Quadrisphaera setariae: one gene and its partner. The protein of the gene in region 1 interacts with the protein of each later gene in a pairwise test. Links are inferred from orthologs where the notes say so. Each region holds a gene or a part of one and is shown on either strand. Other genes may lie near its edges. The genes, in order: FMM08_RS20150 and FMM08_RS03515.

What was found.
Region 2: the proteins of FMM08_RS20150 (region 1) and FMM08_RS03515 interact in binary tests that used the Escherichia coli proteins (3 or more experiments, as listed by UniProt). The link is inferred for Quadrisphaera setariae from one-to-one orthologs.

Annotation. Positions count from the first base shown.
Region 1 is NZ_VKAC01000015.1:3,500-18,950, forward strand. The notes cover bases 7,524-10,522. They hold FMM08_RS20150 (aspartate-semialdehyde dehydrogenase), read left to right. Parts: upstream 7,524-8,469; coding sequence 8,470-9,576; downstream 9,577-10,522. Other genes in these bases: FMM08_RS20145 (aspartate kinase), read left to right, coding at 7,524-8,473; FMM08_RS20155 (APC family permease), read right to left, coding at 9,638-10,522. Outside these bases: FMM08_RS20115 (S-(hydroxymethyl)mycothiol dehydrogenase), read right to left, coding at 1-76; cysS (cysteine--tRNA ligase), read left to right, coding at 212-1,639; 23S rRNA (guanosine(2251)-2'-O)-methyltransferase RlmB, read left to right, coding at 1,752-2,810; FMM08_RS20130 (putative bifunctional diguanylate cyclase/phosphodiesterase), read left to right, coding at 2,881-4,680; FMM08_RS20140 (DUF4032 domain-containing protein), read right to left, coding at 5,704-7,071; more of FMM08_RS20145, read left to right, coding at 7,199-7,523; more of FMM08_RS20155, read right to left, coding at 10,523-11,200; FMM08_RS20165 (metallophosphoesterase), read right to left, coding at 11,543-12,457; FMM08_RS20170 (GatB/YqeY domain-containing protein), read left to right, coding at 12,486-12,986; FMM08_RS20175 (NupC/NupG family nucleoside CNT transporter), read right to left, coding at 13,040-14,272; FMM08_RS20180 (transglycosylase domain-containing protein), read right to left, coding at 14,397-15,451.
Region 2 is NZ_VKAC01000002.1:60,522-75,957, reverse strand. What follows is about bases 4,100-7,083. They hold FMM08_RS03515 (peptide deformylase), read left to right. Parts: upstream 4,100-5,262; coding sequence 5,263-5,904; downstream 5,905-7,083. Other genes in these bases: treZ (malto-oligosyltrehalose trehalohydrolase), read left to right, coding at 5,968-7,083; treY (malto-oligosyltrehalose synthase), read left to right, coding at 4,100-5,260. In the rest of the region: glycogen debranching protein GlgX, read left to right, coding at 480-2,648; more of treY, read left to right, coding at 2,645-4,099; more of treZ, read left to right, coding at 7,084-7,800; cell division protein ZapE, read right to left, coding at 7,847-8,950; FMM08_RS03500 (sulfurtransferase), read left to right, coding at 9,158-10,087; FMM08_RS03495 (SufE family protein), read left to right, coding at 10,084-10,551; FMM08_RS03490 (phosphatase PAP2 family protein), read right to left, coding at 10,656-11,810; FMM08_RS03485 (hypothetical protein), read left to right, coding at 11,921-12,166; FMM08_RS03480 (alpha/beta hydrolase family protein), read right to left, coding at 12,171-13,445; FMM08_RS03475 (DoxX family protein), read right to left, coding at 13,442-13,885; glycogen debranching protein GlgX, read left to right, coding at 14,151-15,436. UniProt on the Escherichia coli protein: Removes the formyl group from the N-terminal Met of newly synthesized proteins. Requires at least a dipeptide for an efficient rate of reaction. N-terminal L-methionine is a prerequisite for activity but the enzyme has broad specificity at other positions.

The DNA of each region.
Region 1 (15,451 bases):
CGGGGACGACGACGTCGACGAGCTCCACGGGAGCTCCCTTGCTGAGGGCGACGACGCCCTTCACGGTGTGCGGCATGGTCCGACGCTAGCGACCGGCCCCGACCCGCACCACCACCGGGAGCGCAGCTGTGGACCACTGATGGATCAGTCATCCGGTCAGTGCGGTCCGGCGCTGGACGGGGCCGCCCGTCTGCGCCGATAGCCTGGAGGGGTGCCACTCCGCCTGTACGACACCGAGGCCGCCGCCGTGCGCGACTTCGCGCCCCTCGTCCCCGGAGCCGCGTCGATCTACCTGTGCGGCGCCACCGTGCAGGCACCGCCGCACATCGGGCACCTGCGCTCGGGCGTCGCCTTCGACGTGCTCGCCCGCTGGCTCGAGGTCGGCCACGGCCTCGACGTCACCTTCGTGCGCAACGTCACCGACATCGACGACAAGATCCTCGCCAAGGCCGCCGAGGCGGGCCGCCCCTGGTGGGGGTGGGCCTACACGCACGAGCAGGCCTTCACCGCCGCCTACGACGCCGTGGGCGTGCGCCGCCCCACCTACGAGCCCCGCGCCACCGGTCACGTGCCCGAGATGGTCGAGCTCATGGAGCTGCTGGTCGAGCGCGGGCACGCCTACCCCGCCGCCGACGGGTCCGGCGACGTCTACTTCGACGTCCGCTCGTTCGCCCAGTACGGGGCGCTGACGCACGTCTCCCTCGACGACGTCGCCCCCGCCGAGGACGCCGACCCGCGCGGCAAGCGCGACCCCCGCGACTTCGCCCTGTGGAAGGGCTCCAAGCCCTCCGAGCCGGCCACCGCCTCCTGGCCCACGCCCTTCGGCCGCGGGCGCCCCGGCTGGCACCTGGAGTGCTCGGCCATGGCGCGGCGCTACCTCGGCGACGCGTTCGACATCCACGCCGGCGGCCTCGACCTCCGCTTCCCCCACCACGAGAACGAGCAGGCGCAGAGCCGCGCCGCCGGCCTCGGCTTCGCGTCGTACTGGCTGCACAACGGCTGGGTGACGCAGAGCGGCGAGAAGATGAGCAAGTCGCTCGGCAACTCCCTGCTGGTCACCGAGGTGCTCCGCGACACCACGCCGCTGGCGCTGCGCTACTACCTCGGCTCGGCGCACTACCGCTCCAACCTCGAGCACTCGGCCACCTCCCTCGCCGAGGCCGAGTCCGCGATCGGGCGCGTGGAGACGTTCCTGCGCCGCGTGCAGCCGGTGCTGGCCTCGCGGGTCGGTGCCGCCGCGCCCGCGCCGCGCATCCCCCCGGCGTTCGCCGCCGCCATGGACGACGACCTCAACGTGCCGGGCGCCCTCGCCGTCCTCCACGACACCGTCCGCGCGGGCAACGCGGCGCTGGACGGCGGCCACGAGCAGTTCGCGGTGGCCGCCGCCAACGACGTCAACGCCATCGTGCGCACGCTCGGCATCGACCCCCTCGACCCCCGCTGGACCGGTGCGGGCGGCGCGGCGGCCACCGCCCAGGCCTCCGCGCTGGACGTGCTGGTCGAGGCCCAGCTGGAGGCCCGGGCCCGCGCCCGGGCCGAGAAGGACTTCGCCGCGGCCGACGCCATCCGCGACCTCCTCGGCCGCGCCGGCGTGGTGGTGCAGGACTCGCCCGGCGGCGCCCGCTGGTCGCTCGGCTGACGCAGCTCCCACCGCCCGAACCGCCCGACAGCACCACCGACCCGCGCTGGACCAGCAGCACCCACCAGCACCCAGCAGACCCGAACACCCAGCAGACCCGACAGGAGCACCCATGGCCGGCAACTCGTCCCGGCGCGGCGCCGTGCGCAAGGCCGGCTCCAAGAAGACGCCCACCACGGGGACCGGCGGCAAGAACCGCCGCGGCCTCGAGGGCCGCGGTCCCACGCCGCCCGCCGAGGAGCGCACCGGCCACCCGGCCGCACGGCGTGCGGCCTCCGCCGCACGCCGCTCCGCCGAGGGCGCCCCTGCGGCAGCGGGCGGTGCCTCGCGCTCGACCAGGGGCAGCGACGACGGGCTCCGCGCCCAGCGCCCCACCGGCCGCACCACCACCAGCCGGGCCGGCAACGAGGCGGTCGCGGGCCGCAACCCCGTCGTCGAGGCGCTGCGCACCCACGTGCCCGCCACCGCGCTGCACGTGGCCACCCGCATCGAGACCGACGACCGGGTGCGCGAGGCGCTGCGGCTCGCGGCCGACCGCGGCCTCCCGGTGCTGGAGGTCGCCCGCCCGGAGCTCGACCGGATGTCCGGCGGGGCGGTGCACCAGGGCCTGGTGCTCACGGTGCCGCCCTACCAGTACGCCTCCCTCGCCGACGTCCTCGAGGCCGACACCACCGCTGGCCGCGCGCCGCTCGTCGTCGCCCTCGACGGCGTGACCGACCCCCGCAACCTGGGCGCTGTGGTCCGCACGGCCGCCGCCTTCGGCGCCTCCTGCGTCCTCGTGCCCGAGCGCCGCTCCGCCGGCATGACGGCGAGCGCGTGGAAGACCTCCGCGGGCGCCGCCGCGCGCCTGCCGGTGGCCCGAGAGACCAACCTCACCCGCGCCCTGGAGGCCGCCAAGGCCGCCGGCTGCTTCGTCATCGGGCTCGACGCCGACGCGGACGCCCCGATCGGCTCCGCCGACGTCGCCCGCATCGCCGAGGGGCCGGTCGCCGTGGTGGTCGGCTCGGAGGGCCGCGGGCTCTCCCGGCTGGTGCGCGAGACCTGCGACCTGGTCGCCTCGATCCCCATGGCGGGGCAGGTGGAGTCCCTCAACGCGGGTGTCGCCTGCAGCATCGCGCTGTACGAGGTCGCCCGGGCCCGCGAGGCCGCGGGAGCCAGCGCCCGCCTCTGAGCGCCGGGCCCGGTCAGAGAGCGGCGGCACAGCCCTCAAGGCCGGGACGACTGGGTCCGATGCCCCAGGCATGGTTCGAGCGGGTGGCAGTGCGGCCGCGAGCGCGAGGCGCCTCCTCAGGGGCGCAGCCGCCCTGCGCCCCGGGGTCACGCGCGAGACGCTGAGGGCCACCACCTGCGTCAGCTACGCCAGCGCGGCCGTGCTCGTGCTCCTGGGACTCGCGGTGGAGCCCTCCTCGAGCTGGCGGAGCGACCCGCAAGGCGTCCTGGCGCTGGGTGCGCTCGCCGTGGCGCTCGCCGTGGCGCTGCTGGGGCGCCGGATGCCCCCGTGGAGCTACAACGCCACCATGGTCGCCGGGACGGCAGCGATCGCCGCGGGAGTGGCCCTCAGCGCAGGCACGGGGCGGGCGCCCTCCTTGGCGTGGCTCTTCGCCATCGCCGTGGTGGAGGCCGTCTACTTCTTCCCGCTGCCGGTGGCGTGCCTGCACGTCGCCCTGGTGCTGTCCGCGCTGGTGGCCTCAGCGGCCGGGGCGGTCGGCGTGGGCTTCGCGGACCTGGTGCTGGTCGGCGGGTCGCTCCTCGTCGTGGCGGTCCTGGTGCACCTGGTGACCGCTGCCAGCGCCGCCGCTGGCGTGGACCTGCTCACCGGGCTCCTCGACCGCGCCGGCACCACGCGGCGGATGGCGCGGGCCGTCGCGCTGGAGTCCGCGCGCCTCGACGGCCTCGTGCTGGCGCTGGTGGGGCTGGACGGCTTCGCGAGGGTCAACGAGGTCCGCGGTCACGCCGAGGGCGATGCCCTGCTGCGGGCCACCGCCCAGCGCTGGCGTGCCCGGCTGCCCGAAGACGTCCTGCTCGGCAGGTGGAGCGGTGACCAGTTCGCGGTGCTCGTGCGGGGCTGCACCGACCAGGCGTGGGACCTCGTGCAGGAGCTCCGGTGCGACCTGCCCGGGGGCCTGCGGTGCAGCGCCGGCGTCGCCGTCCTCGAGCTGGGGGACGAGCTGGAGGACCTCGTCGACCACGCCGAGGGCGCCCTGGCCGCGGCCAAGCGGGACGGCGGTGGAGAGGTGCGCCTGTGGGCCCTGGGCACCCCGACCACCAGGGGCCTGCTGCAGGCGCTGGAGCGCGGTGACGTGCACGTCCACTACCAGCCGGTGGTCGACCTGCGCACCGGGACGACGACTGGCGCCGAGGCCCTCGTCCGCTGGACCCGCGAGGACGGCTCGACCGTCATGCCCGGCGACTTCCTGCCCCAGGCCGAGGCCAGCGGCGCCGTCGTGCAGCTCGGGCGCCACGTGGTCGAGCGCGCGTGCGCCGACGCCGCCTCGTGGCCGGTGCTGCCGGGGAGAGCCGCGCTGACCGTCGCGGTCAACGCCTCCGGACCCGAGCTGGCCGAGGCGGACTACGCGACCTGGGTGGTGGCCGCGCTGCACCGCGCCGGTCTGCCGGGTGAGCGCCTCGTCGTCGAGGTGGTCGAGGGCGTGCTGGACGAGAGGTCCCCCGTGGTCGCCGGGAACCTGCACGCGCTGCGCGCTGCTGGCGTCCGCATCGCCGTGGACGACTTCGGCACCGGCTGGTCGAGCATGGCTCGCCTGGGGCAGCTGCCGCTGGACCTGCTCAAGGTGGACCGCAGCTTCGTCGCCGCGGTCGAGCCCGGGCGCGAGGCCCCCGTATGCGCGGGCGTCATCGCCCTCGCGCACGCCCTGGACCTCACGATCGTCGCCGAGGGCGTCGAGACCGCGCACCAGGCCGCCTGGCTCGCCGCCCAGGGCTGCGAGGAGGGGCAGGGCTGGTGGTGGGCCCCGGCCCTGCCCACCGGCGCGTTCGTCGCCAGGCTCGAGCAGGAGGCCACCGGTGCCAGGGCTGACGCGTGAGGGCTGACGCGTGAGGGCCAGGCGCCTGGCGCCGCTGCTCGCCGAGCTCGCCCGCGCACAACCCGCCGCGGGGCTGCGGGTGATGGTCTGGACGACCTCCGCCACCATGGTCTTCTGCGGGCTGTACGTCGCCGTCGCCTCGCTCCTGCGCTCCGGCGCGTCACCCCCCGGCGCCCCCTTCTGGGTAGCGGTGGCAGCCGTCGTCACGGGTGCGGTCCTCGCCGTGTTCCGCCGCCACTACCGCACCTGGCACTACCACCTCGTACAGCCGGCCACGGCCGTGGCCGTCTTCGTGGGCGTCCACCTCGACGGCGGGGGGAGCGCGAGCGTCGCCGACGCCACCCTCTTCATGCTCCTCGCGGCGCTGGCGACGTTCTTCTTCCCCTGGACCCTCGCCGCGGTGCACGTCGGCGTCAGCACGGTGCTCCTCATCGGCGTGCTGGGGGCCGCCCCCGAGGTCGGTGCAGGCGACGTCGTCGTCATGGCGTGCTCCACGGTGGGCGTGGGCGTGCTCGTCGGGGTGCTGTCCCGGGTCACCGCCCGCGCCGTGCTGGCCGCCGAGCTCGACGTCCTCACGCGTCTCCCCAACCGCCGCGGCACCGAGCGCCACGTCGTCGCCGCGCTCGCGGACCCGCGCTCCGCGCGGCCGCTGTCCCTGGCGGTGGTCGACCTGGACCACTTCAAGCAGGTCAACGACACCCTCGGCCACGCCGCCGGCGACGAGCTCCTGCGCCGCGCCGCCGGCGCGTGGACCTCCCTGGTCCCGCCGGGTGCGGTGCTCGGGCGCTGGGGCGGCGACGAGTTCGTGCTGCTCGCCCCGCTCGCGCCCGCGCAGGCCGGCGCGCTCGTCGACGCCCTGCGCGCGGTGCTCCCCGAGGGCCGCAGCTGCACCGCCGGCGTCACGGGCGTGGCGGCCGGGGACGTCCTCGACGACGCCCTCGCGCGCGCCGACCAGGCCCTGTACGCGGCCAAGCGCGACGGCCGCGGCCGCACGCGCGTGTGGTCGGCGGCCGACGGCTCCGGTCAGCCGTGGCTGGACAGCCAGCCGTCGATGCGGTCCGACTCCGGGTCGTCCGGGTCGTCGACGTCGTCCCTGCCGGGACCGCCCAGCAGTGGCGCCTCGTCGCCGTCCATCCCCACCGCGGCCATCTGACCGGTGTCCATCATCCCGGTCTGCAGGATCAGCGCCTGCTCGTCGGGGCGCTTCGACAGCACGTCGTCGACGTAGGAGCGGACCGCCTCGAGCAGCGGGATGTCGCGCTGCGCCTCCTGGGAGCGGTACCAGCGGTGCTCCAGCACCTCGTGGAAGATCTCCGCGGGCTCCAGCTTGCGGCGCATGCGGCGCGGGACCGCCCGCACGACGGGGTCGAAGACCTGCGCCAGCCAGTCGTGGGCGGAGATCTCCTCGTCGTCGTTCTGGCGGTCGGTGGCGGCCACGTAGGAGTCGAGGTCGTTGAGCAGGCGGCGCGCCTGGTTGTTCTCGGCGTCGATGCCCGTGAGGCGCAGCAGGCGCCGCGAGTGGTGGCCCGCGTCGACCACCTTCGGCTGGATCTGCACCACCGAGCCGCCGACGTCGGTGGAGATGGACAGCTCGCCGACGTCGAAGCCCAGCTCGTTGAGGCGCTCGATGCGGGCCTGCACGCGCCACCGCTCGCCCTGCTCGAAGGACTCCAGGCCCGTGAGCTCCTCCCACAGGGAGTAGTAGCGCTCCACGATGCTGTTGGCCACCTCGACCGGGTCGACGCTCTCGTCGAGGTACTCCGCCGCCTCGAGGTCCATGAGCTCACCGGCGATGTTGATGCGGGCCACCTCGACGTCGTTGCTGCGCTGCCCGTCGGACAGCTCCTGGTGCAGCTCGCCGGTCTCGGCGTCCACGAGGTAGGCGGCGAACTCGCCGGCGTCACGGCGGAACAGCGTGTTGGACAGCGACACGTCGCCCCAGTAGAAGCCCGCCAGGTGCAGGCGCACGAGCAGCACCGCCAGGGCGTCCACGAGCCGGGTGGCGGTGTCGGGGCGCAGCGACTGGCTGAACAGCGCGCGGTAGGGCAGGGAGAACTGCAGGTGCTGGGTGACCAGCGCCGGGTCGAGCGGCTCCCCCTCGGGCGAGGTCCGGCCCGTCACCACCGCGACGGGGACGACGCACGGGACGTCGAGGCGGCGCAGCACGCGCAGCAGGCCGTACTCGCGCCTCACCAGCTCCTCGGTGTTCTCCTTCACGGCCACCACCGCGTCGGCCAGGCGGACGAACCTCACCACGTGGCGGGAGATGCCCCGGGGGAGCGCTGCGAGCGTCTCCGCGGGCCAGCGGCTCAGCGGGGCGTCCCACGGCAGGTCGGGCAGGGCCAGCGCCGACCGCTCGGCGGTGAGGGCGGTGATCTGCAGCGGCGCCATGCCCCGATCCTCCCGCACGAGCAGCCGGTCGGGCAGCACCGCCGCCGCCGGTAGAGTCCTGTGCCGGTCCGTGCTCCGCGCGCTCGCGCGAGAAGCTGCACGACGAACTGCGCAGGAGGTGCCCCCGGTGGGCCTGGTCGTCCAGAAGTACGGCGGCTCGTCGGTCGCCGACGCCGCCGGCATCAAGCGGGTGGCCGCGCGCATCGCCGAGACGCGCCGCGCCGGCCACGACGTGGTCGTGGTGGTCTCCGCCATGGGCGACACCACCGACGAGCTGCTCGACCTCGCCGAGCAGGTCAGCCCGCTGCCGCCGGCGCGGGAGCTCGACATGCTGCTCACCTCCGGCGAGCGCATCTCGATGGCGCTGCTGGCCATGGCCACCGCCAACCTCGGCATCCGCGCGCGCTCGTTCACCGGCAGCCAGGCCGGCGTCATCACCGACTCCGCCCACGGGAAGGCGCGCATCATCGACGTCAGCCCCGGGCGCATCCGCGACGCGCTCGACGCCGGCGACGTCGCCGTGGTCGCCGGGTTCCAGGGCGTCTCGGTGGACACCAAGGACATCACCACCCTCGGCCGCGGCGGCTCCGACACCACGGCCGTGGCCCTGGCCGCCGCGCTCGGCGCCGACGTGTGCGAGATCTACACCGACGTCGACGGCGTCTTCACCGCGGACCCGCGCATCGCGCCCGCCGCCCGCCGCCTCGAGACCGTCACCTACGAGGAGATGCTCGAGCTGGCCGCCAGCGGCGCCAAGGTGCTGGTGCTGCGGTGCGTCGAGTACGCCCGCCGCTACGGCGTGCCCGTGCACGTGCGCAGCTCGTTCAGCCCCAGGCCCGGGACGCTCGTGGCCGGATCGATGGAGGACCTTCCCGTGGAGCACGCGATCATCACCGGCGTCGCGCACGACCGCAGCGAGGCGAAGATCACCGTGGTGGGGGTGCCCGACAAGCCGGGCACCGCCGCCGAGCTGTTCGAGCACGTCGCTGCCGCCGGCATCAACATCGACATGATCGTCCAGAACGTGTCGGCCGCCGCGACGGGCCTCACCGACGTCTCCTTCACGCTGCCCAAGGCCGACGGCCAGGTCGCGATGACGGCGCTGTCGCAGGTGCAGGCCTCGGTCGGCTTCGGCTCCCTGCGCTTCGACGACCAGATCGGCAAGCTCTCCCTCATCGGGGCGGGCATGCGCAGCAACCCCGGCGTCTCCGCGCGGTTCTTCAAGGCCCTCGCCGACAGCGGGATCAACATCGACATGATCTCCACCTCGGAGATCCGCATCTCGGTGGTCACCCGCGACGCCGACCTCGACGACGCCGTGCGCGCCGTCCACACGGCCTTCGGGCTGGACGCGTCCGCCGGCGAGGACCAGGCCACCGTCTACGGAGGGACCGGGCGATGAGCGACAGCACCCCCACCAGCGCGCAGGCGACGGGCCGCAAGCCCGTCCTCGCCGTCGTCGGCGCCACCGGCGCCGTCGGCACGGTGATGCTCGGCATCCTGTCCACCCGCGAGGACGTCTGGGGCGAGATCCGCCTCGTCGCCTCGGCCCGCTCCGCGGGCAAGAAGCTGCGCGTGCGCGGCGAGGACGTCGAGGTCCAGGCGCTCGCGCCGGAGGTCTTCGACGGCGTCGACGTGGCGATGTTCGACGTCCCCGACGAGGTGAGCCTCGAGTGGGGCCCCGTCGCCGCCGCCCGCGGCGCGGTCGTCGTCGACAACTCCGGCGCGTTCCGCATGGACCCCGACGTGCCGCTCGTGGTGCCGGAGGTGAACCCGTCGGCGATCCGCAACCGGCCCCGGGGGATCATCTCCAACCCCAACTGCACGACGCTGACGATGATGGACGCGCTCGGCGCGCTGCACCGCCAGTGGGGCCTCACCGAGCTCGTCGTCGCCTCCTACCAGGCGGCGTCCGGCGCTGGGCAGCCCGGCATCGACAGGCTCCACGCCGAGCTCGAGGCCGTCTCCGGGGACGCGACCCTCGGCACCCGGCCCGGTGACGTGCGCACCGCCGTCGCCGAGCGCCTCGGTGACGAGCCCTCGCCGTTCCCGGCGCCGCTGGCGCTCAACGTGGTGCCGTGGGCGGGTTCGCTCAAGGACGACGGCTGGTCCAGCGAGGAGCTCAAGGTCCGCGCCGAGAGCCGCAAGATCCTCGGCATCCCCGACCTCAAGGTCTCGGCCACCTGCGTGCGCGTGCCCGTGGTGACCACGCACTCCCTCGCGGTGCACGCGACGTTCCAGAAGCCCATCAAGGTGGAGGCGGCGCGGCAGGCCCTGGTGGAGGCGCCCAGCGTCGTCGTCCTGGACGACCCGGCCAACGGTGACTTCCCCACGCCCGCCGACGTGGTGGGCTCCGACCCGACGTGGGTGGGGCGCATCCGCCAGGCGCTGGACTTCCCCCACACCCTCGACCTGTTCGTCTGCGGTGACAACCTCCGCAAGGGCGCCGCGCTCAACACCGCGCAGATCGCCGAGCTCGTGGCCGCGGAGCTCTCCGGCCGCTGAGCCGTCGCGATCACGCGGGAGACCCGCACCCGAGGCTCTCGGGTGCGGGTCTCCCGCGTGTTCAGCCGGCGTGCTGGGGCTGGGCCTGCAGCTGGGAGGCCGCGCGCACCTCGCGGCGCCCGACGGCCCAGAACGCCACGGCGAGGGCCGTGAAGACGAGCAGCGGCACCAGCTCCACGAACAGGTAGGTCCAGCGCTCGGAGAAGGCCCAGCCGTCGGCGCGGAAGTCCGCGGTGAACCAGCCGTCACCGAGGCCCGGGAAGAGGATCTGCACGGTGCAGAAGACGATCCACGCGGTGGAGACGACCGTCAGCAGCCCGATCGCCGGGGCGCGGTAGGGGCGCGGCGCGTCCGGGAGCCGGCGGCGCAGCACCCAGGCGGCAGGGAAGATGCCGAGGTAGCTGATGAGGGTGGTGGACACCGCCAGCGCCAGGGCCACGGTGAAGAACTTGCCGGCGTCACCGGAGGTGATGGTGTTCGCCGCCACGAAGACCAGCGTCGAGATGACCCCGGAGAGCACGTTGACGCGCAGCGGGGTGCCGAAGCGCTCCGAGAAGCGCCCCAGGGCGCGCGGACCGGCGCCGTCGTAGCAGGAGACCGCCAGCGTGCGGTCCGACCCCATGATCCAGGTCAGTCCCGAGGTGAACGCCACGACGACGACGAGGATCCCCAGCACGTACCCGACCGCAGTGGAGAAGGCGGTGAGCGTCACGGCCGTGGTGCCGTCGGCAGCGGTGGTGACCGTGCCGCCGAACACCGTCAGCGCCTGGCGCACGGCGTCGGGGAAGCCCGCCAGGCCGCTGGCCTGCTGCTCGGGGAGCACCAGGAGGATCCCCAGGACGGGGAGCCCGTACAGCAGCCCGGTGGCGAGGATGGACTTGGCGATGCCGGCGGGCACGTCGCGCTTCGCGTCCTCCATCTCCTCGCCGGCGGCGCTGGGCAGCTCGAAGCCCACGAGGCTGAAGAGGATGAGCGGCACGAGCACCACGAACCCGGAGAAGCTCGGCGCGTAGCTGCCCGCCGACGGCCCGTGGAAGCCGTGCACGAAGCCGTAGGCGACCACCAGCACGCTGAACAGGCCCAGCAGCGCGAAGCGGGCCAGGGCCCCGATGGTCGCGATCCACTTGCCCACCCGGAAGCTCAGGACGGCGAACAGCACGCCCGCCCAGATGAACGCGAGGGCGAAGACGTACTGGAAGGTCGTGGAGAAGGCCTGGCCGTGGTGGAAGAACGTCATGAGGCCGCCCAGCGCGGTCCCCACCAGGGTGCCGCCCATCCACACGGGGTTGGTCACCCAGTAGAAGACGTTGTTGATGGCGCCGACCAGGCGCCCGAACGCCATCCGCACCCACACGTAGGGACCGCCCTCGTCGGGGAACGCCGCGCCGAGCTCCGCCAGCAGCGCCGCTGACGGCACGGCGAAGAGGAGCACGCAGACGACGAGCCACGTGAAGCCCTCGCCGCCCTTTGTGGCCAGCGTGCCGAGCCCGTCGATGCCGACGAGGGTGCACACGAGGAAGAAGAAGATGTCGGCCCTGCCGAAGTGCTTCTGGAGCTTGCTCTTCTCGGCCTCAGCGCCGAGGGCTCCTTCGCCCTCGTCTGCGCGCAGGTCTGCCACTGCCATGACCGCCACCTGACCCGTCGTCCTGGTCCTGCCCCGATGAGTAGCACCCGATGAGTTGCTGTGAGCACCGGACGCGAGGGGGAGAGTGGCACTGGTCGTGTGTCATCCGCATGAACGGAGGCTGCTGGTCCGCTGAACGGACGAGGGCCCCCGCTCAGCGGGGGCCCTCGTGACTGTGGTCGGGGTGACAGGATTTGAACCTGCGGCCTCTTCGTCCCGAACGAAGCGCGCTACCAAGCTGCGCCACACCCCGGAGCAGCGCAGACCACTCTAGCCGAATGCGGCTACTGCTCTCGACGCGGTTCCGCCGTGCGGGCGCGCCGGGCCCCGGTCAGCCCTCGATCAGGCGGGCACGAGCTCCAGGAGGGTCGCCTCGGGGGCGCACGCGAACCGCACCGGCGCGTACGGGCTGGTGCCCAGGCCGGCGCTGACGTGCAGCCAGCTGGACCGGCGTCCACGCTCCCAGCGGTGCAGGCCCTTGGCCATCGAGCGCGGCAGGTCGCAGTTGGTGGTGAGCGCGCCGACGAAGGGCACGCAGAGCTGGCCGCCGTGGGTGTGCCCGGCGATGAGCAGCTGGTGCCCGTCGGTGGTCATGGCGTCGAGGACGCGGCGGTACGGGGCGTGGGCCACCCCCACCGACAGGTCGGCGGCGGGGTCGGCCGGCCCGGCGACGTCGAGGTACCGGTCGCGCTGCAGGTGCGGGTCGTCCACGCCCACGAGGTCCAGGCGGCGCCCACCGACCTGCAGGCGGCCCCTGGCGTTGGTGAGGTCCAGCCAGCCCGCGGCGCCGAACGCGTCGGTGAGCTGGTCGGTGGGCAGGGGAGTGGGCTTCGCGTGGGCGCGGGACGGCCGCCACAGGTACGCGGCGGGGTTCTTGGGCTTCGGCGCGAAGTAGTCGTTGGAGCCCAGCACGAAGGCCCCCGGCAGCTCCAGCAGCGGCTCCAGGGCGGCCAGCACCTCCGGCACCGCCTGCGGGGAGGTGATGTTGTCGCCGGTGTCGACGACGAGGTCGGGCTCCAGCCGGGCCAGGGAGCGGATCCACTCCTGCTTGGCGCGCTGCCCCGCGATCATGTGGATGTCGGAGACGTGGAGCACCTTCAGCGGGGCCTGCCCGGAGGGCAGCACAGGCACCTGGAAGCGGCGGAGGCGGAACGCGCGCACCTCGTACCCGGCGCCCCAGGCCACCGCCCCGGCGCCGGCGGCCGTGGCCAGGCCCGCGCCCAGCGCGGCGGTGCGGAGGAATCCCAGGCGACTCACGCCGGTCCACCCTGCCAGACTCGGGCCGGTGAGCTCTCCGACCACCCCATCCAGCAGTCCCGGCAGCACCTCCCTGGCCGAGCGCCTCCGCGCCGACCTCAACACCTCCATGCGCGCTCGTGACGAGGTGCGCACCGCGACGCTGCGCATGGCGCTGACGGCGGTCAAGACCGCGTCCGTGGCTGGCACCGAGGCCCGCGAGCTGTCCGACGACGAGGTGCTCGCCGTGCTGCGCACCGAGGTGAAGAAGCGCAAGGAGGCCGCCGAGGCGTTCGCCGGCGCCGGCCGCACCGAGTCCGCCGAGCGCGAGCGGGCGGAGGAGGCCGTGCTGGTCGCCTACCTGCCGGCCCAGCTCGACGACGACGCGCTGGCCGCCGCGGTGGAGGCCGCTGTCGCGCAGGTCGCCGCCGCCGGCAAGACCGGCCCGTCGGCGATGGGCGCGGTCATGGGCGTCCTGCGCCCGCAGGTGGGGTCCACCGTGGACGGCGGCCGCCTGGCCGCCGCCGTCAAGGGCGCCCTGGCGCACTGACGCGACCGCCCTCCGGGGGTCGCTCGGCGACGTCACGAGCGGCCCGCGGAGGGCTACAGCGACAGGACGACGCCAGCGACCGCGGCGTTGGCGAGGTTGGCCATGGCCCCGGCGAGCAGCGCGCGCGGCGCCAGCTGCGCCACCTCGCCGCGTCGCTCCGGGCACAGCGACCCGAGCACGCCGATCATGATGGCGATCGAGCCGAGGTTGGCGAAGCCCGCCAGGGCGATGGTCACCACGGCCACCGTCAGCGGGTCGAGCGAGGCGACCTGCGGCCCGAAGTCGGAGTAGGCCACGAACTCGTTGAGGAACGTCTTCTGGCCGATCCACGAGCCGGCCAGGCCGGCCTCCGACCACGGCACCCCCAGCAGCCACGCCAGCGGTGACAGCAGCCACCCGAGGATCCCCTGCACGGTGACGCCCTGGGCGCCGAAGAGGCCCGCCACGCCACCGACGATCCCGTTGACAAGCGCCAGCACCGCGATGAAGGCGATGAGCAGGGCGCCCACGACGACGGCGATCCGCCCGCCCGCCATGGCCCCGCGCCCCAGGGCGTCGATGGCGTTGGCCGACTCGGTGTCACGGACCGCGCGGACGTCGTCGTCGCCCGAGGTCTCCTGCACCGGCTCGGTCTCCGGGAGCAGCAGCTTTGCCATGAGCAGCGACGCGGGAGCGTTCATGGCCGTGGCGGCCAGCAGGTACGGCAGCGGCGCGCCCAGCTGCGCGTAGCCGAGGAGCGTGGAGCCCGCCGCCGCGGCGAAGCCGCCGGTGATGACGGCGAACAGCTGCGAGCGCGTCAGCCGCCGCAGGTACGGGGCGATCATCAGCGGGGCCTCGCTCTGCCCCAGGAAGATGACCACGGACGCGAAGAAGCTCTCCAGCCGGGAGACCCGGAGGAGCCACCCGAGGGCGCCGCCCAGGGCCCACGCGACGTGCTGGACCACGCGCAGGTAGAAGAGCAGCTGGATGATCGCCCCGAGGAAGATGATCACAGGGAGCACGCCGAAGGCGAAGACCGACCCGAGTGACGGGCCGACCTGCGTCAGCGGACCGAACAGGAACGTCGTGCCCTCGTCGGCGTAGCCGATGAGCTTCTCGACGCCGCCGGCGACGGCGTCCAGGGCCGCCCGGCCGGGTCCCCAGCGCAGCACGAGGAAGGCGAAGACCGCCTGCAGCGCGAGGGCCGTGCCGACCGTCCGCCAGGGGATGCGGCGCCTGTGCGCCGAGAACAGCACGCCGACGCCCACCAGCACCGCAAGGCCCAGGAGTCCGCGCACGGGGGACACCCTCCAGCGCCTCCGGCGCCGCTGCCAGTCGGGAAGATCGACCGCTCAGCGCCACGACGACGGGGCCCGCGCCGCCGTGCGCCGCGGACCCCGTCGGTCTCGCCGTGGTGGGTGGAGGAGGGCGTCAGCCCTGGTCGCCTCCGCCGTCCCCGCCCTGCTGGCCTCCGCCCTGGTCCCCGCCGGGGACCGGCTCGACGGTCGTGCCCTGGCCGCCACCGCCCTGGCCGCCACCGCCCTGGCCGCCGCCGTTGCCGCCGCCCTGGTCACCGCCGCCCTGGCCGCCGCCCTGGTCACCGCCGCCCTGGCCGCCGCCGTTGTCGCCGCCGCCCTGGTCACCGCCGTTGTCGCCGCCGCCCTGACCGCCACCGGGCGCCTGGGTGGCCGTCTGGCCGCCGCCGCCTCGGGGGCTGGGGGTGTACGTCGGCTTCGGGGGAGCCGGCGGGCGGCCGATGGTGCTCTGCGGCGGGTCGACGAAGTCCTGCTGGTCCGCTCCGTCGAGCGCGCGGTTCATGTACGCCCGCCAGATGGGGGCTGAGACCGTGGCGCCGTACATGCTCCCGTAGCGGCGGCCCCCGATGGTGGCGCCGTTGATGGACATGCTCTTCTCCGGCACGCCGATCCACACCGACGTCGCCAGCTGCGGCGTGTAGCCGGTGAACCACGTGGCCACCGAGTTGTTGGTGGTACCGGTCTTCCCGGCCGACTCGCGGCCGCCGGCAAGGCTCATCCCCTGGGCCGTGCCCTGGACGATCGTCTGCTGCAGTGCGTAGTTGACGCCGTTGGCGACGTCCTTGTCGATGGCCTGGTTGCACTGCGGGCCCTTGACGGGCAGGCCCTTGCCGTCGGCGTCAGTGATCTGCGCGATGGCGAGGGGGGCGCAGTAGTTGCCCTGGGCGGCGAACGCGGCGTAAGCGGTGGCGATGGACAGGGGGGCCACCTCGTCCACGCCGAGCATCATCGACGGGGTCACGTTGAGGTCCGTGCTGACCTGTCCCGTCACGTTCCGCTTGTCGGCCCTGGCCTTGTGCACGCCGAGCGCCTGGGCGGTCGCAGCGACGTCGCACAGCTGCAGCTGGTTCTCCATGGCGGCGTAGCCCGTGTTCACGGAGTCGAACGTCGCCTTCATCACCGACAGGTTGCCGCTGTCCTCGCCGTCCCCGGCGTTGCCCGGGCCGTAGG
Region 2 (15,436 bases), on another replicon or contig:
GGAAGCGCGCTACCACTGCGCCAATCGCCCGTGCGTCACCGAGGTGCGCATGAGGTGGAGACGGGATTCGAACCCGTGTACACGGCTTTGCAGGCCGTTGCCTCGCCTCTCGGCCACTCCACCGAGGGGCATCCGAGTCCGAGCGACCCTCGTGCGGTGCCCTCCGAGCGGACGACGGGATTCGAACCCGCGACCCTCACCTTGGCAAGGTGATGCTCTACCAACTGAGCCACGTCCGCGTACCGGCCTTGCGGCCGAACAAGAAGAACATTACTTCACGCCCGGGGCCCACGTCGAACCGCCCCCCCTCTCGGCCTCACCGGGGGTTCTCGCCGGAGCCGCCCGGAGGTCGCCGCAGTGCCGTCCGGAGGTCATCCGCCGACCCTTCACGAGGCGCCGGCGACCGCCCTCGGCCAGGATGACCCCAGCCCGGCGCCCGGAGCGGCGGGCCGCACGACAGACGCCCGTGAGAGGACGCCATGCAGGTCTGGCCAGGACGCCCCTACCCGCTGGGGGCCACCTTCGACGGCGCGGGGACCAACTTCGCGCTCTTCTCGGAGGTCGCCTCGCGCGTGGAGCTCTGCCTCGTGGACGAGCGCGGGCGCGAGACGCGCATCGACCTGCCCGAGGTCGACGGCTTCGTGTGGCACGCCTACCTGCCGCGGGTCCAGCCCGGGCAGCGCTACGGCTACCGCGTGCACGGCCCGTACGACCCGGCCGCGGGCCACCGGTGCAACCCCAGCAAGCTGCTGCTCGACCCCTACGCCAAGGCCATCGACGGCCAGGTGGACGGGCACGAGTCGCTCTTCAGCTACTCCTTCAAGGACCCCTCGCGCCGCAACACCGCGGACAGCGCCCGCCACACGATGCTGTCCGTGGTGGTGAACCCCTACTTCGACTGGGGCACCGACCGGCCACCGCGTCGGGACTACCACGAGACGGTCATCTACGAGGCGCACGTCAAGGGCCTCACGATGACCCACCCCGGCCTGCCCGAGGAGATCCGCGGCACGTACGCCGGCATCGGCCACCCCGCGATGGTCGAGCACCTCACCGACCTCGGCGTCACCGCCATCGAGCTCATGCCCGTCCACCAGTTCGTGCAGGACACCCACCTGCAGGAGAAGGGCATGACCAACTACTGGGGCTACAACACCATCGGGTTCTTCGCCCCCCACAACGCCTACTCCTCCACCGGCACCCGCGGGCAGCAGGTGATGGAGTTCAAGTCGATGGTGCGCACGCTGCACCAGGCGGGCATCGAGGTGATCCTCGACGTCGTCTACAACCACACCGCCGAGGGCAACCACATGGGCCCGACGCTGGCCTTCCGCGGCATCGACAACGCGGCCTACTACCGCCTGGTCGACTCCGACAAGGCCCACTACTACGACACCACCGGCACCGGGAACTCGCTGCTCATGCGCTCCCCGCACGTGCTACAGCTGATCATGGACTCGCTGCGGTACTGGGTGAACGACATGCACGTCGACGGGTTCCGCTTCGACCTGGCGAGCACCCTGGCCCGGCAGTTCCACGAGGTCGACCGCCTGTCGGCCTTCTTCGACCTGATCCAGCAGGACCCGGTGGTCTCGCAGGTCAAGCTCATCGCCGAGCCGTGGGACGTCGGCGACGGCGGCTACCAGGTCGGCGGGTTCCCCCCGCTGTGGACGGAGTGGAACGGCAAGTACCGCGACACCGTCCGCGACTTCTGGCGCGGCGAGCCGAGCGCGCTGGCCGAGTTCGCCAGCCGCATCTCCGGCTCCTCCGACCTGTACGAGCACAACGGCCGCAAGCCCATCGCGTCCATCAACTTCGTCACCGCGCACGACGGCTTCACGATGCGCGACCTCGTCTCGTACAACGAGAAGCACAACGAGGCCAACGGCGAGGGCGGGCGCGACGGCGAGAGCCACAACCGGTCGTGGAACTGCGGGGTGGAGGGCGAGACCAAGGACAAGGAGGTCGGCGCCCTCCGCGCCCGCCAGCAGCGCAACATGCTGGCCACCCTGCTGCTGTCCCAGGGGGTGCCCATGATCCTCCACGGCGACGAGCTGGGGCGGACGCAGAAGGGCAACAACAACACCTACTGCCAGGACAACCGCACCTCGTGGGTGGACTGGAACCTCACCGACGAGCAGCGGGACCTGCTCCGCTTCACCCAGCAGGTGATCTCGGTGCGGATGAGCCACCCGGTCTTCCGCCGGCGCCGGTTCTTCGCCGGGGACGCGCACCACGGCGGGGAGAGCGCGCTGGGCGACATCGCCTGGTTCACCCCCGCCGGCGTCCACATGACGCACAGCGACTGGTCGACCGGCTACGCGCGGTCCCTCGGCGTGTTCCTCAACGGCTGGGCGATCCCCGAGCCCGACCCCCGTGGAGAGCAGATCGTGGACGACAGCTTCTACATCATGTTCAACGCCTCGCACGAGGACGTCGTCTTCACGCTCCCGCCCGAGGAGTACGGCCACGAGTGGCGGGTGGTGGTCGACACGCACTCACCGCCGGAGACGCCGCGGCCCGCGGTGCCGGCGGTCATCGCACTGGCCGCTGCCGAGGCGACCGGCCCGTACACGGCTGGTTCCGACGTCACGGTGGCCGGGCGCAGCCTGCTCGTGGTGACCCGTCCCTCGGTGGAGGCGCTGTGAGCGAGAACCAGCAGACCGGCCAGCAGGGCGGGCAGGGTGGCTCCGCCGCGCAGCACCGCCCCGCGCCCGGCAAGCCCGTCCCGGTCTCGACGTACCGGCTCCAGATCCGTCCGGAGTTCGGCTACGACGACGCGACCGCCGTCGTCGACCACCTCGACGCCCTGGGCGTCTCGCACGCGTACCTCTCCCCGCTCCTGGAGCCGACGCCGGGCTCGGCGCACGGGTACGACGTGGTCGACCACAGCCGCGTCAACCCCGAGGCGGGCGGCCGCGAGGCCCTCGACGTGCTGGTGCAGCGGCTGCGCAGCAAGGGCCTGGCCGCCGTGGCCGACGTCGTCCCCAACCACATGGCGGTGCCGACGCCGGCGCGGCTCAACCGCGCCCTGTGGTCGGTGCTGCGCGACGGACCGGACTCCCCCTACGCGCGCTGGTTCGACGTGGACTGGTGGACGTCGGGGCACGCGCTCCTCATGCCCGTGCTCGGATCCCGGATCGGGCAGGTGCTCGGCAGCGGAGAGCTGGTGCTCGACACCTCGGGCAGCGAGCCGCTGCTGCGCTACTACGACCACGTCTTCCCCGTGCGCCCCGGCACGGAGACGCTGCCGCTGGCCGAGCTGGTGGACCGCCAGTGGTACCGGCTGGCGCACTGGCGCGTGGCCGACGAGGAGCTGAACTACCGCCGCTTCTTCGACGTCGACACCCTGGCCGCCATCCGCGTGGAGGACCCCGAGGTCTTCGACGCCAGCCACGAGCTGCTGCTCGAGCTGCTGGAGTCCGGCGAGCTGGAGGGGCTGCGCATCGACCACCCCGACGGCCTCGCCGACCCTCGCGGGTACGTGCGCCGCCTCGCGGAGCGCTCCGGCGGGGCGTGGGTGGTGGTGGAGAAGATCCTCGAGGGCACCGAGGTGCTCCCCGACGACTGGCCCGTGGCCGGCACCACCGGCTACGACGCGCTGCTGCGCGTGGGAGGGCTCTTCGTGGACCCGGCCGGCGCCGGGCCGCTGTCGGCGCTGCTGGCGGAGGTCACGGGCGAGGCGACCGGGTTCCCCGCCGTCGTGTCCGCCGCCAAGCGCGAGGTCGTCGAGGCGGGTCTGTACGCCGAGGTCCACCGGCTGGTCCAGCTGCTGGTCCAGATCGTCGCGGCGGACGTGCGCCTGCGCGACCACACCGAGCGCGCCCTGCGCGAGTGCGTGGTGGAGCTGCTGGTGGCCTTCCCGCGGTACCGCGCGTACGTGGTGCCGGGAGAGCCCGCCCCGGCCGAGGCGCAGCGGGTCCTCGAGGAAGCCGCGGAGCAGGCGCGCGAGCACCTGCCCGAGGAGCGGTGGGACACCCTCGCCGTCGTCGTCGACCTGCTCCTGGGCCGCGAGGTCGGCAGCGCCGGTCGCCAGGCGGACGCCGACCGCGCCGAGCTGGTGGTGAGGTTCCAGCAGACGTGCGGGCCCGTGATGGCCAAGGGCGTGGAGGACACCGCGTTCTACCGCTGGTTCCGCCTCGCCGGTCTGAACGAGGTGGGCGGCGACCCCGACCGGGTGGGCGTCGCACCGGAGGAGTTCCACGCCTACTGCGCCCAGCAGGTGCGCGACTGGCCGGTGGCCATGACCACGCTCACCACGCACGACACCAAGCGCGACGAGGACGTGCGGGCGCGGCTCGCCGTCCTCTCCGAGCTGCCGCTGGAGTTCGCCGAGGCGCTGCGCCAGTGGCGGCGCCTGGCGGCCGAGCACCGCCGCCAGGAGCTGGACGGGCAGACCGAGCACCTCATCTGGCAGACGCTGCTGGGCACCTGGGGCTCAGGCGTCCGCGACGGCAGGCCGGGCGGCCCCATCAGCGGCGAGCGCCTCCTCGGCTACCTCGAGAAGGCCATCCGCGAGGCGAAGCTCCACACCACCTGGACGAACCCCGACGAGGCCTACGAGGACGCCGTGCGGTCCTTCGCGGTGGGCGTCCTGGGTGACTCCGCGGTGGTGGACGCCGTCGAGGCGTTCTCGCAGCGCATCGCCGAGCCGGTGCGCGTGGGCGTGCTCGGGCAGAAGCTCGTCCAGCTGACGATGCCCGGCGTGCCGGACGTGTACCAGGGCACCGAGGTGGTCTCGCTGTCCCTGGTCGACCCGGACAACCGCCGTCCTGTCGACTACGCCGAGCGCCGCCGACGGCTGTCCCGCATCGACTCCGGCGCCCGGCCCGTCGACCTGTCGGACGAGAAGCTGCTCGTGACCTCCCGCGCGCTGCGCCTGCGCCGCGAGCACCCGGAGTGGTTCGTCGGCGAGGGCGCCACGTACGCCGCGGTGGCCACCTCCACCGGCAACGCCGTGGCCTTCGGGCGGGGCAGCGCCGACGTCGACGGCGGAGCCCCCCAGGTGGTGGTCGTGGCCACGCGCCTGGCGGCCTCCCTGGAGCGGCTCGGCGGCTGGGGGCAGCACTCGGTCGTGCTGCCCGGGGCGTCCGGCCCAGGCGCGTGGCGCGACCTGCTCACGGGCGCCCTGCACGACGGCGGCGCCGTGGCGCTGTCGCGGCTGCTGTCCGCGATGCCCGTCGCGCTGCTCGTCCGCGAGGGTGCGAGCGAGGTGGCTGCTGCCGCCACGGGCGCCGTGGTGGAGGATGCTGCGCCGTGAGCATGGCCCAGCAGTCGAGCCCCACCAGCGTCGTTGACGGCATCCACCGCCCGATGAGCAGCAAGGACCTCCGCAAGGCGGTCGGCAAGCTGCTGCGCGGGACACAGCCGCTGCCCATCGTGCAGGCGGGCCACCCGGTGCTCCGGGAGGTCGCCCAGCCCTACGACGGTGAGCTCTCCCCCGAGCTCATGGCCGACCTCGTCGAGGCGATGAAGGTCTCCATGCACGCCGCTCCCGGCGTGGGGCTGGCAGCTCCCCAGGTCGGCCTGGGCCTGGCCCTCGCCGTCGTCGAGGACTCCGGGGACGACGAGGACGACCCGCGCGAGCGGACGGACCTGCCGTTCCGCGTGATCGTCAACCCGTCGTACTCGCCGGTGGACGCGGCCGGCGAGGCGGTGGACGTCGAGTCCGCCGAGCGGGTGGTCTTCGAGGAGGGCTGCCTGTCGGTGGTCGGCTACGAGGCCGAGGTGGCGAGGTTCCGCTCGGTGCGCGTGGTCGGGCAGGACGAGACGGGGCGCGCCTTCGACGACGTCTTCCACGGCTGGGCGGCGCGGATCATGCAGCACGAGATCGACCACCTCGGCGGCGGTCTCTACATCGACAAGGCCGACCTGACGTCGCTGTCCTGGACGGGACGCGTCTGACGCTGGCCGCGCGCATCCCCCGGTCGGGTGGCGGACGCCCATGATCACCGGTTGGGTGGTCGGGTGCACCGCTTCGCCGTCTGGGCGCCCTCTGCTGACCGCGTCGAGATCGACGTCCACCTCCCCTCCGGCACGCGGACGCTGCCCATGGAGCCCACCGACGATCCCGCCCCCGGCTGGTGGGCGTCGGAGGTGGCGGAGGCCGGCGACGGCACCGACTACGCCTTCCGGGTGGACGGCGGCGACCCCCGGCCCGACCCGCGCAGCGCTCACCAGCCGCACGACGTCCACGGCCCCAGCCGCGCCTTCCACGCGGGCGCCCACGCCTGGGGAGACGGCGCGTGGGCAGGCCGGGACGCCCGAGGCGCCGTGGTCTACGAGATGCACGTCGGCACCTTCACCGCCGAGGGCACGCTCGACGCGGCGGCGGAGAAGCTGGGGCACCTGACCGCGCTCGGCGTCGACGTCGTCGAGCTGCTGCCGGTGGCCGCGTTCCCCGGGCGCCGCGGCTGGGGCTACGACGGCGTGGACCTCTACGCCGTGCACGACGCCTACGGCGGTCCCGCGGCGCTGCAGCGCTTCGTCGACGCCGCCCACCAGGCGGGGCTGGGCGTGGCGCTCGACTGCGTCTACAACCACCTGGGCCCGGCGGGGAACTACCTCGGCGAGTTCGGCCCGTACTTCACCGAGGAGCACCACACGCCGTGGGGCGCGGCGGTCAACCTCGACCAGCCGGGCGCCGACGGCGTGCGGCGCTTCGTCCTCGACAACGCCTTGCGGTGGTTCCGCGACTTCCACGTCGACGCGCTGCGCCTGGACGCCGTCCACGCCCTCGTGGACGACTCCGACGAGCACGTGCTGGCCCAGCTGGCCCGCGAGACGGCCGCCCTCTCCGCCGAGCTCGGGCGGCCGCTGACGCTCATCGCCGAGAGCGACCTCAACGACACCGGCATGGTCACGCCGCTGGGCGAGGAGTCCGGCACGGACCTGCCCGCCCGCGGGATGCAGGCGCAGTGGGCCGACGACGTCCACCACGCCCTGCGCTCGGTGATGACCGGCGAGCGCGGGGGCTACTACAAGGACTTCGCCAGCCTCGAGGTGCTCGGCGGCGTGCTGGAGCGCGTGTTCCACCACGCGGGCACCTACAGCCCGTTCCGCGGCAAGACCTGGGGGGCGCCCGTCGACACCTCCCGCTTCGGCGGTCACGCGTTCGTCGCGTACACCACCACGCACGACCAGACCGGCAACCGCGCCACCGGCGACCGGCTCTCGGCGTCCCTGGACGACGCCGCGCTCGCCACCGCGCAGGCGGTGGTCCTCACGAGCGCCTTCACGCCGATGATCTTCATGGGCGAGGAGTGGGGCGCCACCACGCCGTGGATGTTCTTCACCGACCACGACGCCGAGCTGGGCGCCCTGGTGAGCAAGGGCCGGGCCGAGGAGTTCGCCTCCCACGGGTGGGAAGGCGATGTGGAGGTGCCCGACCCGCAGGAGGAGTCGACCTTCACGGGCTCGAAGCTCGACTGGTCAGAGCCGACCTCCGAGCGCGGGGCGAGGCACCTGGCCTGGACCCGCGACCTGCTGGCGCTGCGCCGCTCCGAGCCCGACCTCGCCGGCGACGACCTGCGCGCCGTCCGCACGGCCACCAGCGGTGACGCCGAGCTGCGCGAAGGCGGCAGCCCCTGGCTGGTGGCCCGTCGCGGCTCCCTGGCGCTGGTGGCGAACCTGGCCGCCCACGAGCAGGTGGTCCCGCTGGCCGGCGCCCTGGACGACGACGACGCGCGCGCCGAGGTGGTCCTCGCGTGGGACGCCGCGACCACCGAGGTCTCCGCAGGCTCGTCGGGCACCGCCGTGCGGCTGCCCGCCCGGGCCAGCGCCGTCGTCCGCCTCTCCTGAGAGTGCTCCGGAGGTCCGTGACCACGGACCTCCGGAGCAGGGCGGTTCAGCCCTGGGAGCCCTCGCGGGCCAGGGCGGTGAGGCGCGAGACGGCGCGGGCGTACTTCTTGCGGTAGCCGCCGTTCATGAGCTCGTCGGGGAAGAGCTGGTCGAGCGGGGCGCCGGAGGCCACCAGCGGCAGGTCGCGGTCGTACATGCGGTCGCCGAGCACCACCAGGCGCAGCGCCACGCTCTGGTCAGAGACCGGGCGCACCCCGGTCCAGTGGACCGCCGTGACCCCGTCCAGCAGGGCCCCGTAGCGGCTGGGGTGCACGGTGGCGAGGTGGCCGAGGAGCGCGTCGAAGGAGTCGAGCACCACGCCCTCGCCGGAGGCCAGCCGCTGCGCCGCGCGCTCGCGCACCTCGGCGTCGGTGGCGGGCTCCGGCGGGGCGGGCAGGCCGCGGTGGCGGTAGTCCTCGCCGTCGACCCGGTAGACGTCGAAGCGCGAGGCGACCGCCTGGATCTCGCGCAGGAAGTCCTCCGCGGCGAACCGGCCCTCCCCCAGCGCGTCGGGCAGCGTGTTGGAGGTGGCGGCCAGCGCTGTGCCCGCGTCCGACAGCTCGCGCAGCAGGCGGCTCATGAGGACGGTGTCGCCCGGGTCGTCCAGCTCGAACTCGTCGATGCAGACGAGGCGCTTGGCCGAGAGGGCCTCCACGGCCTGCCGGAACCCCAGCGCCCCGGCCAGGTTCGTGTACTCCACGAACGTGCCGTACGCGGCGGGGGCCGTCGGGCTGTCCACGGCGTGGAAGAGGGAGGTCAGCAGGTGGGTCTTGCCCACGCCGAAGCCGCCGTCGAGGTAGATCCCCTCCTTGGCCGCCCCGCCACCCACGCCGCCGCGGCCGAACAGCTTGGCGAGCCCGCCGCCCCTCGCGCCCTTCGACCCCTTGGCCCCGCTCCAGCGCCCGGCCCTGTCGCGCAGGGCGGCCACGGCGTCGGCCTGCGTGGGCTGCGACGGGTCGGGGCGGTAGGTGTCGAAGCTCGCCGCGGCGAAGTGCGGCGGGGGCACGAGGTCGTCCAGGAGGCGCTGCGGGCTGGGCCGCGGGTCGCGCTGGACCAGGGAGGGGACGGCGTCGGTGGTCTCGACGGCGTCGAGCGCGGTCGCGTCAGGCACCGGCCGAGCCTAGGGCGGCTCGCTCCCGCCTGCCGGTCGTGGCCCACGACAGGGCGGCGGGTGAGCCGCAGGTCACAGCCCGGTGCACGCTCGCGGCCGGATGCGCCAGCAGGCGCGGCACGACCACGGCCCCGGACCGGTCGCGGGCGACGGGGTGAGGCTGTCCTGGCTGGTTAGAGCACACCGGCGTCGCCTAACCTCGACGGCATGGCTGCTGAGACGACGTCGCCGCGGATCGCCCCGGACCCCTCGCCCCGCTTCGCGGAGTACGCCCACCCGGAACGGCTCGTGAGCACCGAGTGGCTCGCCGAGCACCTCGGTGAGCCGGGGCTCGTCGTGGTCGAGAGCGACGAGGACGTGCTGCTCTACGAGACCGGGCACATCCCCGGTGCGGTGAAGGTCGACTGGCACACCGACCTCAACGACCCCGTCACCCGCGACTACGTCGACGGCGAGGCGTTCGCGCGCCTCATGGGTGAGCGCGGCATCGACCGCGACACCACCGTGGTCGTCTACGGCGACAAGAACAACTGGTGGGCGGCCTACGCCCTGTGGGTGTTCACGCTGTTCGGCCACGAGGACGTGCGCCTGCTCGACGGCGGCCGCACGAAGTGGGAGGCCGAGGGCCGCGAGTACACCACCGACGCGCCCGCGCTGACCACCGTGGACTACCCGGTGGTGGAGCGCGACGACAGCCGCATCCGCGCCTACAAGGACGACGTGCTCTCCTTCCTGCGCACCGAGGCGCCGCAGCTGGTGGACGTGCGCTCCCCCGAGGAGTACACCGGCGCCCGCACCTCGATGCCGGCCTACCCGGACGAGGGCGCGCTGCGCGGCGGGCACATCCCCGGCGCCCAGTCGGTGCCGTGGGCCCGTGCGGTGGCCGAGGACGGCGGCTTCAAGACCCGCGCCGAGCTCGAGGCCGTCTACGCCCAGGAGAAGGGCCTGTCCGCCGACCGCGCGACCATCGCCTACTGCCGCATCGGCGAGCGCTCCAGCCACACGTGGTTCGTGCTCCACCACCTCCTGGGCTTCGACGACGTGAAGAACTACGACGGCTCCTGGACCGAGTGGGGCAACGCCGTGCGCGTGCCGATCGCCACCGGCGACCAGCCGGGATCGCCGTCAGCGCGGTGAGCGCGGCCCAGGACCTGCCCCCGAAGCTCGCCGACGTCGTCGACGACTTCGCCGCCGTCAGCGAGCGGGAACGGCTGCAGCTGCTGCTGGAGTTCAGCGAGGGCCTGCCCGAGCTGCCCGAGCGCTACCGCGAGCACCCCGAGCTGCTCGAGCCGGTGCCGGAGTGCCAGTCACCGGTGTTCGTGGTCACCGAGCTCGAGGACGCTGACGACGCCACTCCGGCGCTGGACCGCACGGTCCGCGTCTTCGCGACCGCCCCGCGGGAGGCCCCGACCACGCGCGGCTTCGCGGGGATCCTCGTCGAGGGCCTGGACGGGCTGCCCGCGTCCGAGCTGCTCGCCGTCCCCGACGACGTCAGCGACCGGCTGGGCCTGGCCCGCGCGGTGAGCCCGCTGCGCCTGCGCGGCATGGCGGGCATGCTCGGCCGCATCAAGCGGCAGGTGCGGGAGAGCGCCTCCGCCTGACCGCCGCCGCTTCCCAGAGGGGCAGGACGACGACGAGGGGCCCCGGCCGGCTGGCCGGGGCCCCTCGTCGTCCTGCTCTGCGAGCAGACGGAGTGCCTGGTGCGTCAGGCGACCGGTGCTGCCCGGCGGCGCGCCTCGACGGCGTCGGCACTGCCGGCGACGTCGTCCTCGTCCTCGGGTCGCTTGCTCGGGTCGCGCAGGTTGCCGGTGGCCCAGGCGCCGGCCCACACGGCGATGCCGCCGATGGCCATGCCGGCCAGGTCGTCGACGATGTAGTGCCAGCCGAAGTAGATGGTGGCCAGCACCGTCAGCACGAAGAAGGTCCACATGGCGCGGCGCACGAGCTTGGGCATGCGGATGAGCTGCACGATCAGCGCGGCGGTGAAGACCACGGACACGTGGAGCGACGCGAACGCGGCGATGCCGGAGACGGTGCCGGACACGTCGGGGTCCGCCATGACGATGGAGCGGTTGCGCACCAGCGCCGCCTGCAGCCCCGTCACGTCGGTGCGGGAGAGGTCGCTGAAGTCCCAGGGGAGGGCGTAGAACGGCCCGGACGCCGGGATCAGGTAGTAGCTGGCGGCACCGAGCGCCCAGTTCAGGCAGAGCGCGGTGACGTACCAGAGACCGTGCGACAGGTGCTTCCAGAAGATCAGCGCCACCGCCACGGAGACGGGGACGAAGATCAGGTACCCCATGTACACGAACGACAGCACGTGGGCGGAGAACCCGGTCCCGAGCACTGCGTGCAGGACCTCGGCGGGGTTGTTGCCGAACGCCAGCAGCCGGTCGCTGGCCACGAGGGCCAGGTCCTGCGAGCCCTCGTGGATGAAGGGGAGGAAGTTCTTGAGGTTCCGGTACCCGACGTAGGTGATGTAGAAGCTGGCGACCGCCACGAGCACCGGCACCAGGCGGCGCCACGGCCAGCGGGCGACGGCGACGTCGCGCACGGACTCCACGAAGCCGCGCGGCGAGCGCAGGTCCGGGTGGCCCCGCAGGCGCCACGCGGCGCGGGGCAGCACGTCGATGAGCAGGCAGATCGCCACGATGGCGGGCATCCGCACCCAGCCGGGACCGAGGAAGCCGTCCGGGTCGCGCATGGGGATCCCCAGCGCGACGGACCCGATGACCGCGAGACCTCCGGTGATGGCGGCGGTGCCAGCGGCCAGGAGGAGCACGCGGTGGCGGTGGCGGCGGCTCGGGACCTCGACGGTGGCGACTGGAGGCGCGGACGCATCAGGCGGGGTACCGAGGGCCATGGGGTCATTCTGACCCAATCGGAGGGCTCCGCGCGTCCACGGACTGGTCATCTGCGCGTCACCTGCTGGACGCACCACCCGGCGGCCCCGCCGCCTGTTTGACTGCTGGGGTGTCCAGCACTCCCCCGCCGCCCTCCGACCAGCCGTCCGACCAGCCGTCGCAGCAGGCCTACCAGCCCCGTCCGGACCCGCGGCGCCGCCTCGTCGGCGTCGGGTTCGCCATCCTGGGCGGCTACTTCGCCTACGGGGTCTGGCAGGTCGAGATGTCGGGGTGGCTGAAGGCGCTGCTGCTGGCCGTCTTCGCCGGCGTGGCCGTCTACGGGGTCGTGCAGCTGCTGCAGAGCCGCCGCCGCTGACCTGTCAGAGGTGCTCGAGGAGGAACCGGGCGACCTCGCGCTCCCACCGGTCGGGGTCGGAGTTCCACTCCCGGCAGTGCCCGGCGCCGGGGAACTCGAGCAGCGTCACGAGGTCGGGGCGGGCAGCGGCGAGCATGCGGCTGGAGCCCACCGGGACCACCGCGTCGGCCTCGCCGTGCAGCAGGAGCACCGGCACGCGCAGCTCCTCCGCGCGCGTGACCCAGTCGAGCCGGTCCAGGTCGAGGGGACCCTCCACGCCGAGCGCCGCTCGGGCGAGCGGCGAGCCCATGAGCGCGGTGCCCGCACGCCCCAGCGGCGGCGGCACGCGGTGGACGCGCGCCTGGTGCTGCAGCACGCTGCGCCAGTCGAGCACCGGGCCGTCGAGCACCACGGCGCGCACCCGGTCCGCCGTCCACGAGCGCGACAGGGCCGACAGCACGATGGCCCCGCCCATCGACCACCCGACGAGCACGACCTCGCGCGCGCCGGCGTCGAGGGCGTGCAGGACGGCGGCCTCGACGTCCTCCCACTCGGTGTCGCCCAGGCCGTAGCGGCCCGACGGGCTGGCGGGGACGCCGGGGTCGTTGCGGTAGCTGGGCACGAGGGCGGGCACGCCGAGGCGGTGCAGCACCGGCAGTGCGCGCAGGCACTCCTCGCGCGTGCCACCGCGGCCGTGGACGAGGACCGCCCAGACCTTGCCGCGCAGCTCGCCGTCGGCGGGGTGCACCAGCCAGGCGGGCAGCTCACCCACCGGCGAGGTGACCACCGCGTCGTCGAAGGGCAGCCCGAGCGCCCGGCCGGGGTCGCCGGTGTGGAACCAGCCGCTCCAGCGCCCGGGACCGGGGCGCAGCGCGCCGGCGTCGGTGCCGATGAGGTGGCGCACCACGGTCCTGGCCCGGCCCGCGCCGCGACCGGCCCCCGCGCCGCCGCTGCTGCCCGTCCCGGGCTCGTCCACGCCGATGACGTCGCCGAGCTGGGAGTGGGTGGCCCCTCCGTCGGTCCACAGGCCGTAGCGGCCCGGCGCGAGGGTGAGGTCGCTGGCGGCGAGCACCACGCGGTCGGGCTCGACGGCGAGCACGCGGACGTCGTCGACCCTGACCTTCTCGGGCGTCACCACGCGCCGTGCGAAGTGCGTGGCCAGGGCCGACGCCGCCGCCGAGGCCGCCAGCCCGACGGCTCCGCCCACCACGGCGCTGCGGACGACGGCGCGGGTCAGGGACGCCGCGCGCACAGCGGCGGCCGCGACGTCGCCCCCGCCGGGGGCTCCGGTGGTGCTCATGCACGCCCCCCCGCTGCTGGCCGGGCCGCGAGGAGCGGCTCGCGCCGCGGCGCGGCGGACGCCACCCGCAGCCCCCACGCCACCAGGGGCAGCTGCAGCGGCAGGCGCGCCAGGGCCACCGCCCGGTACCAGCCCGGTGCCCGCTCGCTGCGCAGGGCCTGCACGGCCATGGTCACGTTGGCGGGGTAGACGGCGGCGAACAGCACGGCGCTGGCCAGGCCCGCCCACCGGCGCGTGCCCGGGGCCAGCAGGGCCCCGGCGCACGCCAGCTCGGCGACGCCGGAGGCCGCGACCCACGGGCCGGGGCGCCCCAGCGCCCGGGGCACGATCCGCTCGAACGGCCCCGGGGCCGCGAAGTGGGCTGCGCCCGCCGTCCCCAGCAGCACCGCGAGCGCCACCGGGGCGGTGGGACCGGTGCCGAGCGGCGTGGTTCGGCTCATGCTCCGATCCTGCCAGCGGTCCGCCGGACGTGCGCGGGCCGTGCTCGGGTGTCACTCCCGGGTCGCGCGCCGCGGAGGGCACCACCACGATCAGCGCGTGACCCCTCCCGCTTCCTCCTCCTCCAGCGCGCCCTCGAAGGCGTCCGCGAAGACCTCCGACAAGACGTCCGACAAGACGTCCGACGAGCGCAGCACCGCGAAGAGCTCCGCGAAGAAGGCGCCGTCGAGGGGCCCGGCGCGCCGCACCCGCTCCGCCAGCCGCCCGCTGGCATCCCGCGTCGAGCCAGGCCTGCCCTACCCGCTCGGCGTGACCCTGCGCGCCGGCGGCATCAACGTGGCGCTCCCCTCGGAGACCGCCGAGTCCGTGGAGCTGTGCCTGTTCGACGCGTCCGGGAAGGAGGAGCGCGTGGAGCTGCCGGAGAAGTCCGGCCACGTCTTCCACGGCTTCATCCCGGGCATCGGAGCCGGCCAGCGGTACGGGTTCCGCGTGCACGGCGCCTGGGACCCCGCGCGCGGCCTGCGGCACAACCCCCACAAGCTGCTGCTCGACCCCTGGGCCCGGGCGGTCGAGGGCGCCTTCGGCGCCGGCGAGGAGGTGTTCGGGCACCACTGGGACGACGCCGCCAAGCTCAACGAGGCCGACTCCGCCGGCTCGGTGCCGCGCTCCGTCGTCGTCGACGAGTCCTTCGACTGGGGCGACGACACGCCCCCGCGGACCCCGCTGCACAGCACGGTGGTCTACGAGACCCACGTCAAGGGCCTGACGCACACCCACCCCGACGTCCCCGAGGAGATCCGCGGGACCTACGCCGGCCTGGCCCACCCCGCCATCACGAGCTACCTCACGAGCCTCGGCGTGACCAGCGTGGAGCTGCTGCCGGTCCACCAGTTCGTGCAGGACTCCCACCTGGAGGAGAAGGGCCTGCGCAACTACTGGGGCTACAACTCCATCGGGTTCCTCGCGCCGCACGGGGAGTACGCCGCCGCCGGGGACGGCGGCGGGCAGGTCGCCGAGTTCAAGCAGATGGTCAAGGACCTGCACGCCGCAGGGCTCGAGGTGATCCTCGACGTCGTCTACAACCACACCGCCGAGGGCAACGACCAGGGCCCCACCTTCAGCCTCAAGGGCATCGACAACGGCTCCTTCTACCGGCTGGTGGAGGGCGACGAGGGCCACTACTTCGACACCTCCGGCACCGGCAACAGCCTCAACGCCTCCCACCCCGCGGCGCTCGGGCTGGTCATGGACTCGCTGCGGTACTGGGTGCAGGAGATGCACGTCGACGGGTTCCGCTTCGACCTGGCCACCACGCTGACCCGCCAGGGCGGCGAGATGGACGTGCACAGCGCGTTCCTGACGCTGGTCCACCAGGACCCGGTGCTCGCACCGGTGAAGATGATCGCCGAGCCGTGGGACACCGCCGGCTACCAGGTGGGCGGCTTCCCGGCGCGGTGGAGCGAGTGGAACGGCAAGTACCGCGACGACGTGCGCGACTTCTGGCGCGGCGAGGAGGGCGTGCTCGGCGCGTTCGCGCACCGCGTGACGGGCTC